Regions from separate parts of the Achromobacter sp. RW408 genome, predicted to be linked through region 1. Evidence: riboswitches for the same ligand, from Rfam matches in the RefSeq annotation. Region 1 holds a riboswitch; the other holds the start of a gene.
What was found. Region 1 has a riboswitch for glycine ahead of gcvT (glycine cleavage system aminomethyltransferase GcvT). Riboswitches for the same ligand answer to the same signal wherever they lie in the genome.
Positions count from the first base shown of each region.

Region 1 (7,335 bases):
CCAGCAGCATCTGCGCGGTGTGCGGCGCGTTCTTCAGGACGTTGTCCTCGCGATCGCGCTCGCCACGCTCGACCTGGGCGATTTCCTCGCGGATCGAGATCATCGCGTCGATGAAGCGGTCCAGCTCGGCCACGCCTTCGGATTCGGTCGGCTCGACCATCAGCGTGCCGGCCACCGGGAAGCTCATGGTGGGGGCATGGAAGCCGTAGTCCATCAGGCGCTTGGCGATGTCCTCGGCGCTGATGCCGCTGGTTTCCTTGAGCGGACGCACGTCCAGGATGCACTCGTGCGCCACGCGGCCGTTGCGGCCCGCGTACAGCACCGGGTAGTGGTCGCGCAGGCGGGTGGCGATGTAGTTGGCGTTCAGGATCGCGACTTCGGTGGCGCGGCGCAGGCCGTCGGCGCCCATCAGCGCGATGTACACGAACGGGATCGGCAGGATGCCGGCCGAGCCGAACGGCGCGGCCGAGACCGGGCCAACCTTGGCTTCGCCGGGCAGCTTGCCCTGCTCGTTGACCACGCCCGGCAGGTACGGCGCCAGGTGCGCGCGCACCGCGACCGGACCGACGCCCGGGCCGCCGCCGCCGTGCGGGATGCAGAAGGTCTTGTGCAGGTTCAGGTGCGACACGTCCGAGCCGAACTTGCCCGGTTTGGCCACGCCCACCATGGCGTTCATGTTGGCGCCGTCCAGGTACACCTGGCCGCCGGCCTGGTGCACCAGGTCGCAGATCTCGGTCACGGCTTCCTCGAACACGCCGTGCGTGGACGGGTAGGTGATCATCAGCGCGGCCAGCTTGTCGCCGACCTGTTCGATCTTGGCGCGCAGGTCGACCAGGTCGACGTTGCCGTTGGCGTCGGAGGCCACCACCACCACGTCCATGCCGGCCAGTTGCGCCGACGCGGGGTTGGTGCCGTGGGCCGAGGACGGGATCAGGCAGATGTTGCGCTGGTGCTGGCCGTTGGCCTGGTGGTAGCCGCGGATCGCCAGCAGGCCGGCGTATTCGCCCTGCGCGCCCGAGTTGGGTTGCAGGCTGATGTTGTCGTAGCCGGTGATTTCGCACAGCGCGGCCGACAGGCGCGTGATCAGCTCGTCATAGCCCTTGCTCTGCGAGGCGGGCGCGAACGGATGCACCAGCGCGAACTCGGGCCAGGTGATGGGGATCATCTCGGTCGTGGCGTTCAGCTTCATGGTGCACGAACCCAGCGGGATCATGGTGCGGTCCAGCGCCAGGTCCTTGTCGGCCAGCTTGCGCAGGTAGCGCAGCATGTCGGTTTCCGACTGCACGCTGGAGAACACCGGGTGCTTGAGGATGGCGCTTTCACGGGCCACCGCGGCGGGGATGCCGCTGGCGGCGGCGGCGTCGAGCGCGTCGATGTCCAGTTCGACGTCATCGCGTTCCAGGCCGGCGGCGAACACGTTCACCAGCGCCTGCAGGTCGGCGGCGGTGACGGTCTCGTCCAGCGACACGGCCAGGCGGGCGCCGTCGACGCGGCGCAGGTTGATGTGCTCGCACTCGGCGGCGGTGATGATGGCGGGCGTGGCCGGGCCGGTTTCCAGCAGCAGCGTGTCGAAGAAGGTGTCGTTGGCGACCTTGATGCCCAGCTTGCCGAGTTCGGCGCGCAGGATGGCGGTGTAGCGCTGCACGCGCTCGGCGATGCGGCGGATGCCGGCCGGGCCGTGCCAGACGGCGTACATGCCGGCCATCACGGCCAGCAGCACCTGCGCGGTGCAAATGTTCGAGGTCGCCTTCTCGCGGCGGATGTGCTGTTCGCGCGTCTGCAGCGCCAGGCGCATCGCCGGGTTGCCTTGGGCGTCCTTGGACACGCCGACCAGGCGGCCGGCCATGTTGCGCTTGAAGGCGTCCTTGCAGGCCATGAAGCCGGCGTGCGGGCCGCCGAAACCGAACGGCACGCCGAAGCGCTGGGCCGAACCGATGGCGATGTCCGCGCCCCACTCGCCGGGCGCTGCCAGCAGCGCCAGCGCCAGCAGGTCGGTGGCCACGGCCACCACCGCGCCTTGCGCGTGGGCGGTTTCGGCCAGCTTGCGGTAGTCGGCCACCGAGCCGGTGCTGTGCGGGTACTGCAGCAGCACGCCAAAGCATTCCGGCAGGCCTTCGGCCTCGTCGCCGACGGCGATCTCGATGTCCAGGCCCTCGGCGCGCGTGCGCACGACCTCGATGGTCTGCGGATGCACGTGGCGCGAGATGAAGAACACCGGGCTTTGCGACTTGGCGCTGCGGCGCGCCAGCGTCATGGCTTCGGCGGCGGCGGTGCTTTCATCGAGCAGCGAGGCGTTGGAGATGTCCAGCCCGGTCAGGTCGGCGACCATGGTCTGGTAGTTCAGCAGGGCCTCCAGGCGGCCCTGCGAGATCTCGGGCTGGTACGGCGTGTAGGCCGTGTACCAGGCGGGATTCTCGAGAATGTTGCGCAACACCACGTTGGGCGTCTGCGTGCCGTAGTACCCCTGGCCGATGTAGTTGCGAAAGACCTTGTTGCGGCCGGCGATCTGCTTCAACTCGGCCAGCACGTCGGCTTCGCTGCGCGACGGCGGCAGCGCCAGCGGCGCCTGGCTGCGGATCTTGGGCGGCACGACTTCTTCGATCAGGGCGTCCAGGCTGGGGCTGCCGATGGCGGCGAGCATGGCGGCCTGGTCGGCGTCGGAGGGGCCGATGTGGCGGGGGATGAAGTCGGTGTGGGTGTCTAGGGCGCGCGACATGGGGGATCTCGAGATGGCGGTGTCGTCGGAAGGGACGGACGGTGATGCATGGACGGGCGGCGGCGCCAGCGCCGCGCCCGCCCTGACGGGCTTAGCCGTTGGCCACGGCTTCGTAGCCGGCGGCGTCCAGCAGCTTGTCGGCATCGGCGGCGTTGACCGGCTTGATCTTGAAGATCCAGGCGGTGAAGGCCGATTCGTTGATCAGGTTGGGGTTGCTTTCCAGCTCGTCGTTGAACGCGACGATTTCGCCGGCCACGGGCGCGTAGATGTCGGAGGCGGCCTTGACCGACTCGACCACGCCGGCGGTCTCGCCCGCGTTCAGCTTGGCGCCGACCTTGACGTCGCCGACGAAGACCAGGTCACCCAGCTGGTCCTGGGCGGTATCGGTGATGCCGACGACGAACACGTCGCCTTCGGCTTTGACCCATTCATGGGACTCGGTGTACTTGCGATCGGTGGGCAGACTCATGAGGACTCCTGGGGGGATTCGGATAAGGAAATGGTGTTGCGCGCCTCGCGCCGGCGGCCGCGCCCCGCAGGGCCGGCCACCGGCGCGAAGCTTCGAGTTTACGAGTGTTCGACGGCTTTGCCGTTACGGACAAACGGCAGCTTGCAGACCAGGGCGGGCACCCACTTGCCGCGGATGTCGACCTCGACCGTGTCGCCCGCGACCACGCCTTGCGGCAGGCGGGCAAAGCCGATCGAAACGCCCAGCGTCGGCGACATGGTGCCGCTGGTGAGTTCGCCCACGCCGTTCTTGGTGCGCACCGCCATGTGGGCGCGCATCACGCCGCGTTCCTGCAGTTTCAGGCCGACGAAGGCGGCGGGCGTGGCGAACTGCTCCAGCGCGTCGCGGCCGATGAAGCGGCGCTCGGGGTTCTTCAGGGACACCGTCCAGGTCAGCGCGGCTTCGCCGGGCTGGGTCAGTTCGTCCATGTCCTGGCCATACAGGTTCATGCCGGCTTCCAGGCGCAGCGTGTCGCGCGCGCCCAGGCCCGCCGGACGCACGCCCTGGGCCGCCAGGTCGCGCCACAGTTGCACCGCCTCGGCCGCGGGCAGCACGATTTCGAAGCCGTCTTCGCCGGTGTAACCGGTGCGCGCCACCAGCGTGTCGTCACCGACGCGCGCGGCCACGAACGGGGTCAGCGGCTCGCTGGCGGCCTGCCAGGCCGGGCGCGCGGCCCAGACCTTGGCGCGGGCGTTGGGGCCCTGCACGGCGATCATGGCCAGGTCGCGGCGCGGCGTGATGGTGACGTCGAACTTGCCGGCCTGCTTGACGCGCTGCATCCAGGCCATGTCCTTGTCGGCCGTGCCGGCGTTGACCACCACGCGCCATTCGTCGAGCGCGAAGAAGTACACGATCAGGTCGTCGATGACGCCGCCCTGCGGGTTCAGCATGCAGGTGTAGAGCGCCTTGCCCGGTACGGTCAGCTTGGCGACGTCGTTGGCCACCAGGCGCTGCAGGAAGGCGTAGGCGTCGGGGCCCGTGACGTCGGCGTTGAGCATGTGCGAGACGTCGAACATGCCGGCGTCCTGGCGCACCGCGTGGTGCTCTTCCAGTTGCGAGCCGTAGGCCAGGGGCATATCCCAGCCGCCGAAATCGACCATGCGAGCGCCGGAGGCGATATGTTCTTCGGCCAGCGGGGTGCGTTTGAGGGGTGCGGACATGCGCGGGTACTCCGGAGCGGCAGCGGTGCCAGGGTTACGGAATGCCGCCGGCGGACGGGATGCGCCCACGCAACGGCTGAATCTTCCGCCCCTCTGTCCTTTTGCCTGAGAGTTGCCCCGCGTGACGGGTTTGCACCTTCGGCGCCTGGGCTGCTCGCTATGTCCCTGATTGGGCAGCGGCGCCAGGTCTCTCCAGAGTGCTGCTTTGCCGAGTCCGCGCGGTGAAAACCGGGACAGGGCAAGCATGCGCGGTATGGGATACCTGAGCGATTCCGGGCGAATTGCGCCTTCGGCGGCAGCCGCGAACGGCCGCTCTCTCCCGCAACATGCGTGACAGCGCCGAAAGCATACCGCGAAACGCGGTTCCGTTGTTGATCCGCGATCGCCGCCCGGGCGCCGCTTCAGCCCAGCGCGGTGTCCAGCAGCATCATCAGCACGAAGCCCAGCATCAGCCCGCAGGTGGCGTAGACCTCGTGCCCCTTGCGGTGCGATTCGGGAATGATTTCGTGGCTGATCACGAACAACATGGCGCCCGCGGCAAAGCCCAGGCCCCACGGCAGCAGCGCCGCCGACCAGCCCACCACGGCCGCGCCCAGCACCGCGCCCACCGGCTCGACCAGGCCGGACAGCATGCCCAGTGCCACCGCGAACGCGCGCTTGTAGCCCGCGGCGATCAACGCCACGGCCACCACCAGGCCTTCGGGGATGTCCTGGATGGCGATGCCGGTGGCCAGCGCCGTGCCGCGCACCGGATCGTTGCCGGCGTAGCCGACGCCGATGGCCAGGCCTTCGGGCAGGTTGTGCAGGGTGATGGCGAAGACGAACAGCCAGGTACGGCGCAGCCGGTGGGCCTCGATGCCTTCGCGGCCCTTGATGAAATGCTCGTGGGGCAGCAACCGGTCCATCAGCAACAGCGCCGCCGCCCCCAGCAGGATGGCGGCGCCCACCGTCAGGCCGGCGCCCCACGGCCCCGCGCCCTGCGCCTCGGCCGCCGCGATGCCCGGCGCCACCAGCGAGAAGGCGCTGGCGGCCAGCATCACGCCGGCGCCGAAGCCGAACATGCTGTCCTGCATCTTCTGCGGGATGGTGCGCGCGAACAGGATCGGCAGCGTGCCCGCCGCGGTGGCGCCCGCGGCGACCATGCCGCCCAGCAGGGCGTCGGCCACGTGCGGCGCGTGGTCGTTGAAATAGACCCACATCTGGTGCAGGCCCAGGCAGGCGACCAGCACCGCCAGCGTCCAGACACTGACGCTGGTGGCCGCGGGCCGGATGCGATGACGGCTGAAGGTATTCATGGACCGCTGCCCCCGCGCAATGCCGGCTCAGCCCACGGCGGCGGCGTAGCGGCGCGCCACCTCGGGCCAATCGATCACATTGTAGAAGGCGCCGATGTATTCCGGGCGGCGGTTCTGGTACTTGAGATAGTAGGCGTGTTCCCACACGTCCAGGCCCAGGATCGGCGTGTTGCCCTGCATCAGCGGGCTGTCCTGGTTGGCGCTGCTTTCCACCGCCAGCTTGCCGGCGGGCGTCACGCTGAGCCAGGCCCAGCCGCTGCCGAAGCGCGTCAGCGCCGCCTTGGTGAAGGCTTCGCGGAAGGCGGCGTGTCCGCCCAGTTCGGTGTCGATGGCGCGGGCCAGCGCGCCGTCGGGCTCGCCCCCGCCCCGTGGCGACATGACCGACCAGAACAGGCTGTGGTTGGCGTGGCCGCCGCCGTTGTTGCGCACCGCGCCACGGACGGCTTCGGGAAGTTGGTCGATGCGCGCCACCAGGGCCTCGACCGGCTCGTCGGTGGCGATGCCGGCGCCTTCGAGCGCGGCGTTCAGGTTGTTGACGTAGGTCTGGTGGTGCTTGCTGTAATGGATTTCCATCGTCAGCGCGTCGATGTGCGGTTCGAGCGCGTCATAGGCGTAAGGCAGGGGCGGCAAGGTATAGGCCAAGGCGGTCTCCATCAGGCGGCGCCACCGGATGCGGCACGGCCGAATTTATGAAATACAAATGATAGGTATTTTTATTTGATATCACAACGACAACGTTGCAGTGCCCGTCATGCAGTCAGGCTATGGGCCGGGCAGGCCTTGGCGGGCAGCACGAAGCGTGCCCGCGCCCGACGGACGGGAAAAGCGTTGGATCAAGCGCCAGGAACGCCTAGAGCGCCTTGCCGCAGGCCACGCCCGAGGCCCAGGCCCACTGGAAGTTGTAGCCGCCCAGCCAGCCGGTAACGTCCACGGTCTCACCGATGAAGTACAGGCCGGGCATGGTGCGGGCCTGCATCGATTTCTGGTCCAGGCCGCGCGTATCGACGCCGCCGCGCATGACCTCGGCCTTCTTGTAGCCGGCGGTGCCGCTGGGCACCAGGGTCCACTGGTGGATGTCCTGCGCCAGCGCGCGCAGGGTCTTGTCCGGCGCATCGGCCAGGCGCAGCGCCGCCAGGCCCGGCTTGCCGGCCTGCTCCGCCAGTTGCAGCCAGCGGTCGGCCAGGCGCTTGGGCCACAGGCCGGCCAGCACCGTATGCATTTGCTGCCGGTTGCCGGACTTGGCCGCCAGCAGTTCGGCCGCCAGGTCGCGCCCCGGCGCCAGGTCGATGACGATGGGCTCGCCCGGCTTCCAGTAGCTGGATATCTGCAGGATCGCCGGGCCCGACAGGCCCCGATGGGTGAACAGCAGGTCTTCGAGAAACTCGCCGCGCGCCTTGCCCTGCCCCGTCGCCAGGTTGACCTCCAGCGCCACGCCGGACAGTTCGGCCAGCGGCTGCCAGTGCGCCGCGTCGAAGGTCAGCGGCACCAGCGCCGGCCGCGGCTCGACCACCTTCAGGCCGAACTGGCGCGCCAGCTTCAGGCCGAAGTCGGTGGCGCCCAACTGCGGGATCGCCATGCCGCCCGTGGCCACCACCAGCTTGGCCGCGCGGATCGCGCCCTGGCCGGTGCGCAGCTCGAAGCCCGCCTCGCCATGGG
Region 1 is NZ_QHHO01000047.1:486,482-493,816, forward strand. It holds gene gcvP (aminomethyl-transferring glycine dehydrogenase) at 1-2,716, opposite strand, end outside; gene gcvH (glycine cleavage system protein GcvH) at 2,808-3,185, opposite strand; gene gcvT (glycine cleavage system aminomethyltransferase GcvT) at 3,284-4,384, opposite strand; glycine riboswitch at 4,468-4,590, opposite strand; glycine riboswitch at 4,624-4,716, opposite strand; gene DK459_RS18385 (ZIP family metal transporter) at 4,786-5,679, opposite strand; gene DK459_RS18390 (superoxide dismutase) at 5,707-6,321, opposite strand; gene DK459_RS18395 (NAD(P)/FAD-dependent oxidoreductase) at 6,530-7,335, opposite strand, start outside.

Region 2 (7,335 bases), on a different contig from region 1:
CCTGGCCGACCTGGCCCGCGCCCGCGTGGTGTTCGAGGCGGTGCCCGAGCAACTGGACATCAAGCGCGACACCTTCGACTGGCTCGGCGAGGCCTGCGCGCCGGACAGCGTCATCGCCTCCACCACCTCGACCTTCCTGGTCACCGAACTGGCCGACATGGTGCGCGCGCCCGGCCGCTTCCTGAACGCGCACTGGCTCAATCCCGCCTACCTGATCCCGCTGGTGGAGGTGAGCCCCGGCCCGCGGACCAGCGACGCGGCGTTGCAGGACCTGCTGGCGGTGCTGCGCCTGGCCGGCAAGACGCCGGTGCGGTGCGCGCCCGCCGCCGGCTACATCGTGCCGCGCATCCAGGCGCTGGCCATGAACGAGGCGGCCCGCATGGTCGAGGAAGGCGTGGCCAGCGCCGAGGACATCGACACCGCCGTGCGGCTGGGCTTCGGCCTGCGCTTCTCGGTGCTGGGCCTGCTGGAGTTCATCGACTGGGGCGGCGGCGACATCCTCTACTACGCCTCGCGCTACCTGTCCGGCGCGCTCGATGCGCGCTTCGCGGCCCCGGCCATCATCGAACGCAACATGGAACAGGGGCGCAACGGCCTGCGCGAAGGGCAAGGCTTCTACGACTATGGCGGCATGGACGTCGAAGCGTACAAGCTGCGGCGGCTGGGCGAGTTGTGCGCGCGGCTGGAGATCATGGGGTTGCTGCCGAGGTTCGATGGCGCCAGGGCGGCCGGCCAGGCGCCCCCTGCGGCCCGATCCTGAAGGCCGCTGCGCGCCGGGCGGCGGCATTCACGGCGCCAGCGCCTCGAGCACCCGCAGCGCCAACCGCACCCGCGCCTCGTTGGGATAGTTGCGGTTGGCCAGGATCACGATGCCGAGCTTGCGCGACGGCACGAACGCCACGTAGGCGCCAAAGCCATTGGTGGCGCCGGTCTTGTTAACCCACACCGCCTGCTGCGGCGCCAGCGGCGGTTGCTGGGCCTTGACCGGCAGGGTCTCGAACGCGACCTGGGCGGAGTTGCCGCGCACCAGGTCGTCCACCGACACCGGGTAGCGATACTGTTCCCAGATCAGGTCCTGCGTCATCGCGCCCAACTGGTAATAGCCGGTGTGGGTCTCGGCGATGGCGCGCTGCAGCGTGGCGTCGACCGGCGCGGCGCCCAGGTTGATCTCGACGAAACGCAGCATGTCGCGGGCGCTGGACTTCACGCCGTAGGCCTCGTCGGCCAGCACGCCCGGGTTCAGGCGCACCGGCGCGTCCTGCTTGTCGTAGCCCTGGGCGTAGTCGGGCATCTTGCGCGGCGGCACTTCCAGCCAGGTGTCGCGCAGGCCCAGCTTGGGAAACAGCTGCTGCTCCATCGCCGCCACGTAGGACTCGCCCAGCGCGCGCGCCGCCACCACGCCCAGCATGCCGATGCTGGGGTTGGCATAGGTGCGCTTCGTGCCGGGCGCATACTGCGGAGTCCAGGCCTTGAGGTAGTCCATCAGTTGCGCCGTGTTCTGGACCGCGTCCGGCACCTGCAAGGGAAAGCCGCCGGCGGTGTGCGTGGCCAGGTTCACCAGCGTCAGCTTGGCGAATTCGCTGCCTTGCAGCTCGGGCACCCACTTGGCCGGACTGTCGGCCAGCGACAGGCGGCCCGTGGCCTGCGCGTAGGCGGCCAGCGTGACGGTGAAGGTCTTGCTGATCGAACCCAGTTCGAACAGGGTGTCGCTGGAAACGGCGCGGCGCGGCTGGCGCGAGGCGTCGCCATAGTTGAAGAAGCGCTGCTCGCCGTTGTGGCTGACGCCGATGGCCATGCCGTCGATGCCGTATTGGCGCATGACCTCGGCCACCGCGGCGTCGACGGCGGCGGTGGCGCGATCGGCCTTGGCGGGCGTGGATGCGGAGGCCGATGCCGTGGCTGCCTTGGCGGCGGGCGCTTGCGCAACGGCCGGGCTGGCCGAGGCGGTGCCGGCCAGGGCCAGCGCCAACGTCGTGGACAGCAGGGAAATACGGAACATTGCCGGAGCGCGCATGCGGGATCGTCCTTTCGTTTTCTGACCGGCGCGTGCCGCGCGGGTTGGCGCCCAGTGTAGAGCCTATCCGCCTCCTTCCTGGTATTAACCCTGAGTCCCGCTCGCGGCAGATTTTGGCTATTCTCACTGCGTCGATTCAAAACCCCGCAGAAGAGTCCCGTCCCCGTGGCGGGCGCCGACGGAGCAACCGCCCCGGAAACTCTCAGGCAACAGGACTGCGCGGTCTAGACAATCTGGAGAGAGGCGCCTGGCGCCCACCGAAGGGGAACCCGCGCCCTCGCGCCCGGGTGAAGCTCTCAGGTACAGAGACAGATGGGGTGCCGCGATCATCGGATCGTGGCCACGCCATCTGGAGCCATCATGCCCCGCATCGCCATCATCGGCGCCGGTATCACCGGCGTCACGTCCGCCTACGCCTTGAGCAAACTGGGCTACGACGTCACCGTCTACGACCGTCAGCGCTATCCCGCCATGGAGACGTCCTACGCCAACGGCGGCCAGTTGTCCGCCAGCAATGCCGAAGTCTGGAACAGCGCCGCCACCATCATGAAGGGCCTGCGCTGGCTCGGCCGCCACGACGCGCCGCTGCTGCTCAATCCGCGTCCGAGCTGGCACAAGTATTCATGGCTGGCCCAGTTCATGGGGCAGATCCGCAACTATCGCCAGAACACCATCGCCACCACGCGCATGGCGATCGAGGCGCGCCAGCACCTGTACGCCATGGCCGAGGAGGAAGGCATCGATTTCGACCTGGAGCGCCGCGGCATCCTGCACATCTACCACGATGCCGCCAGCTTCGAGACCGCGCGCCGCGCCAACGCGCTGCTGCGCGAAGGCGGGCTGGAGCGGCACGCCGTCACGCCGGAGGAAATCCGCGGCATCGAGCCGACGCTGCAAACGCCCTGCCACGGCGGCTTCTATACGCCGTCCGACGCCACCGGCGACATCCACAAGTTCACCAGCGGCCTGGCGCGGGCCTGCGCGCGCCGCGGCGTGCGCTTCGAACAGGATGCCGACATCCGCGCCATCAGCCGCGACGGCCTGCCCTACGTGCTGGACCTGGCGCGCGAAGACGGCAGGCGGCGCGAGCAGCACGAAACCGACGCCATCGTGGTCTGCGCCGGTGCCGCCAGTCGCCAGTTCGCGCGGCAATTGGGCGACAGGCTGAACATCTACCCGGTCAAGGGCTATTCGATCAGCGTGCACCTGGACGACGCCGCCAGCCAGGCCGCCGCGCCCAACGTGAGCCTGCTGGACGAGGCCGCCAAGATCGTCACCAGCCGCCTGGGCGACCGTTTCCGCGTGGCCGGCACGGCCGAGTTCAATGGCTTCAACCTGGACATCCGCGCCGAGCGCATCCAGCCGCTGGTGGACTGGACCCGCCGCCACTTTCCCGGCGTGCGCACGGCGCGCGTGGTGCCGTGGTGCGGGTTGCGGCCGATGATGCCCGACATGATGCCGCGCGTCGGCCCCGGCAAGCGGCCCGGCGTGTTCTACAACACCGGCCATGGGCACCTGGGCTGGACGCTGTCGGCGGCCACGGCGCAGATGCTGGCGGCGAGCGTGCGGGAGGGGGTGGGACTGTCGTAAAGCCATTGCGGCAGAGCACAGGCCGGGAGCGGGCCCGACGCGGACCGGCCCTCAATACCCCAGCAGCCGCGGCACCGACGACGCCAGCAGCGTCAGCCCCGAGCAGGTCAGCAGCCCCAGCACCAGGCGGCGGAACGCGACTTCGGAGATGCCGATGTACAGGCGCGTGCCCAGCAGCGTGGGGATCAGCATGGCCGGCGCCACCACGGCGAACATGGGCGCCATGTCGCGCGTGACGATGCCCGTGGCCAGGTAGGTGGCCATGGTCACGGCCAGCATCGACAGGTTGAAATTCTGGATCACGGCGCGCTGCGTGTCCTTGCCGAAACCGCGCAGCGTGCACCACAGCGTCGGCACGCTGCCGGCGAAGCCGCCGATGCCGCCCATCACGCCGCCCACCAGCCCGACCGCGCCGTCCCCCCAGCGATTGCCGCCTATGCGCGGCAGGCGCTGCGCCATCAGCATGACCGGACACCACAGCGCCAGCAGCGCGCCCAGCACCGCCTTGAACCAGTCCATGTCCAGGTGCGGCAGGATCAGGACGCCCAGCGGAATACCCGCCAGGCCGCCGAGCAGGAAGGGCCACAGCAAGGGCCAGTTGAAGCCGCGTCGCACCGAGAATACCGCCAGCAGCTGGCCGGTGAGCGCGCCGAACACGGCCAGCGCCGCCGCCAGCCGCGGATCCAGCACCCAGGCCCAGAACGACATGGCCACCATGCCGAAGGCAAAGCCCGACAGGCCCTGCACGAATCCCGCCACGGCCGCCCCGACGGCGACTATCCACACCGCATCCATTGCCCTGCGTCTCCTTGTTGTCGTGTCCGGCGGCGGAAGGATCGTTCCGTCCGGCTCTCGTGACGGCAGATTCTAGGCGCGTGTCGCGGCGGCCTTATTTGAAGTGTTGATGAGGCAATAGGTTTTCGGTGATGGCGGCGCGGTTCACAGGAAGATCGTGCCGCGCAGGTACAACGCGGCCTGGCCGCTGATGATGACGCGGCCGTTGTCGCGCAGCTCGCAGCGCAGCTGGCCCTTGCGCGCCCCGCCCTGCTCGGCGGTGAGCCGGGTCTTGCCCAGCCGCTCGCCCCAATAAGGCGCCAGCGAGGTGTGCGCCGACCCCGTGACCGGGTCTTCGTTGACGCCGACGCGCGGCCCGAACCAGCGCGACACGAAGTCGTAGCGGGTGGACGGCGCCGTCACCGCCACGCCGCGCACGTCGAATGCCGCCAGCGCGGCGAAGTCGGGCGCGAGGCCGTCGATCAGGCTTTCGTCGTCGATCACCACCAGGTAGTCGTCGGTGCGGTACAGCGCGCGCGCCGCCGGCAGGCCGAGCGCCCGCAGCAGGCCGTCGGGGATGGCTTCGGCCACCGGGCGCCTGGCGGGAAAGTCCATCGCCAGCCCGTCGCCGGCGCGCCGCACCCGCAGTTCGCCGCTGCGGGTGGCAAAGCGCAGCACCTCTTCGCTGGCGCCCAATTGCTCGAACAGCACCCAGGCGGTCGCCAGGGTCGCATGGCCGCACAGGTCGACCTCGACCGCGGGCGTGAACCAGCGCAGCTCGTGGATGTCGCCGCGGCGCACCACGTAGGCGGTCTCGGACAGGTTGTTCTCTTCGGCGATGCGTTGCAGCGTGGCGTCCGGCAGCCATGCCTCCAGCGGCACCACCGCGGCGGGGTTGCCGCCAAAGGGCGCGGCGGAAAAAGCGTCCACCTGGTAGAGATCGAGTTGCGGCATGAGGAATCCTGGAAAAAACGGTGAAGGCGGGACGCGGCGCCGCCATGCCGCATTTTGCTACGAAACGCCCGCGACTTCCCGCAGCAGCGCCTCCAGGCTGTCCAGTTCCGCCTCCTGGCGCGCGCTGTAGCCGATCACCACGCCCGCCGGCCAGGACACGCGCCGACAGAATTCCGCGACCGGCTGCAGCCCCACGCCCAGCGTGCGCGCCCGCGCCAGCAATGCCGCCACGTCGATGCCGGGCGGCGGCCACCACACCAGGTGAAAGCCCGCATGTTCGCCGCTGACTTGCAGCGGCGCCGCGCCCACCGCCTGGCGCAACATGCGCAGCACCCGATCGCGCCGCTGCGCATAGACCGGCCGCGCCCGCCGCACGTGGCGCGCGAAGCCGCCGTTCTCCAGGAACGCCGCCAGCGTCATCTGCTCGACGATGCTGCCGGAGCGGCCCGTCAGGTAGCGGGCGCGGGCGAAGTCCGCCACCAGCGGCCGGGGCAGCACCGCGTAGCCGATGCGCAGGGCGTTGAACAGGGTCTTGTTGAAGCTGCCGCAGTGGATCACGCGGTCGGCGCGGTCCAGGCTTTTCAGGGCCGCCAGCGGCGCCCCGTCGTAGTTGAATTCGCTGTCGTAGTCGTCGTCCAGGATCCAGCAACCGGCCTGCTCGGCCCAGTCCAGCAGCTCCAGGCGGCGCGACACCGGCATGGTGACGCCGGTGGGCGACTGGTGCGCCGGCGTCACATGCACCAGCCTGACGCCGCGATGGCGGCGGGCGCGCGCCACCGAAAAGCCGTGCTGGTCGATGGCCACCGGCACCACGCGCCGCGTGTACTGGCTGAACAGCGGCATGGCGTTGAGGTAGCCGGGGTCTTCCACCAGCACCTTGTCGCGCGGCGTGAGCAGAAGGCGCCCGCTGAGATCGAGGCCGTCGCGGATGCCGGTCAGCACCACCACCTGGTCGGCATCGCAGGCAATGCCGCGCGCCGCGCCGAGATAGCGCGCGATCTGTTCGCGCAGGGGATACCAGCCCTGCGGATCCTCGCGCGCCAGTTGCGCCGCCGTCACCCGCCGGGCGCTGGCCAGCAGGCCCTGGCGCCAGGCCGCCATAGGAAACAGCGAGGCGTCGGCGCCGCGCGCGGTGAAAGGCGGTTCGTGCCGCAAGGGAGGAACCGAACGGTCGGCATCCCGCGGGGCCGAGCGCGGCGCGCCGCGCGTGGCGGCAGCGGGTGCCGTGGCCGTATCGCCCGGCAGTCCGTGGCGAAAGAAATTGTCCGGGATGACCGCCGCCACATAGGTGCCGGACCCGACCGCGCCGGCGGTATAGCCTTCGCCGCGCAACTGGTCGTAGGCGGCCTCGACGGTGGAACGGGCAACATGCCAGCGCGCCGCCAGGCTGCGGGTGGACGGCAGCCGCCCGCCCGAGGGCAGGACGCCGCGCAGGATGCGCTCGCGGATCTGCCGGTACACCCAGGACTGCTTGGATTCGTCCGGGCGCGGCGGATCGACCGGCAGGTCCAGGCTGGCCTCCTGGCGGGTATCGCGCGAAAGTGGCTTGGTCTGGTTCATGAAAATGGCCCTATTTCATCGAGCCATTCTATCGCTACATTGCCCCCATCGCCCCCCGGGGCACGCCACCGGAATCGCGCCATGTCCACGCCCGCCCACGCCATTATCCTCGAGCACGGCCGCTTCACCAGCGATGGCAGCACCTCGATCCTGGAAGCCGCGCTGGCCCAGGGCGTGGCCGTGCCGTTTTCCTGTCAGCGCGGCGAGTGCGGTTCATGCCGGGCCCAGGTGGCCGGCGGCGCCTACGCCCGCATCGCGCCGCCCACCGAGCGCACCTATGTCACCGCCGCCGACGAATTGCTGATGTGCCAGTGCCGGGCGACCGGCGACCTGGCGCTGCGCTTTGCGCACTGGCAGGCGCCGGCGCAACCGGCGCGCCACTACCCGGTGACGGTGCTGTCGCGGGTGCCGCTGACCGCCGACGTGACCCGGCTGATCGTGGC
Region 2 is NZ_QHHO01000046.1:63,859-71,193, forward strand. It holds gene DK459_RS10280 (3-hydroxybutyryl-CoA dehydrogenase) at 1-760, shown strand, start outside; gene ampC (class C beta-lactamase) at 788-1,984, opposite strand; glycine riboswitch at 2,152-2,242, shown strand; glycine riboswitch at 2,244-2,330, shown strand; gene DK459_RS10290 (D-amino acid dehydrogenase) at 2,375-3,604, shown strand; gene DK459_RS10295 (sulfite exporter TauE/SafE family protein) at 3,656-4,399, opposite strand; gene DK459_RS10300 (PhzF family phenazine biosynthesis protein) at 4,544-5,332, opposite strand; gene DK459_RS10305 (PLP-dependent aminotransferase family protein) at 5,390-6,892, opposite strand; gene DK459_RS10310 (NAD(P)H dependent flavin oxidoreductase family protein) at 6,974-7,335, shown strand, end outside.
Region 2: it holds a riboswitch for glycine, as region 1 does, so the genes downstream of both, DK459_RS10290 (D-amino acid dehydrogenase) here and gcvT (glycine cleavage system aminomethyltransferase GcvT) in region 1, are expected to answer to the same signal.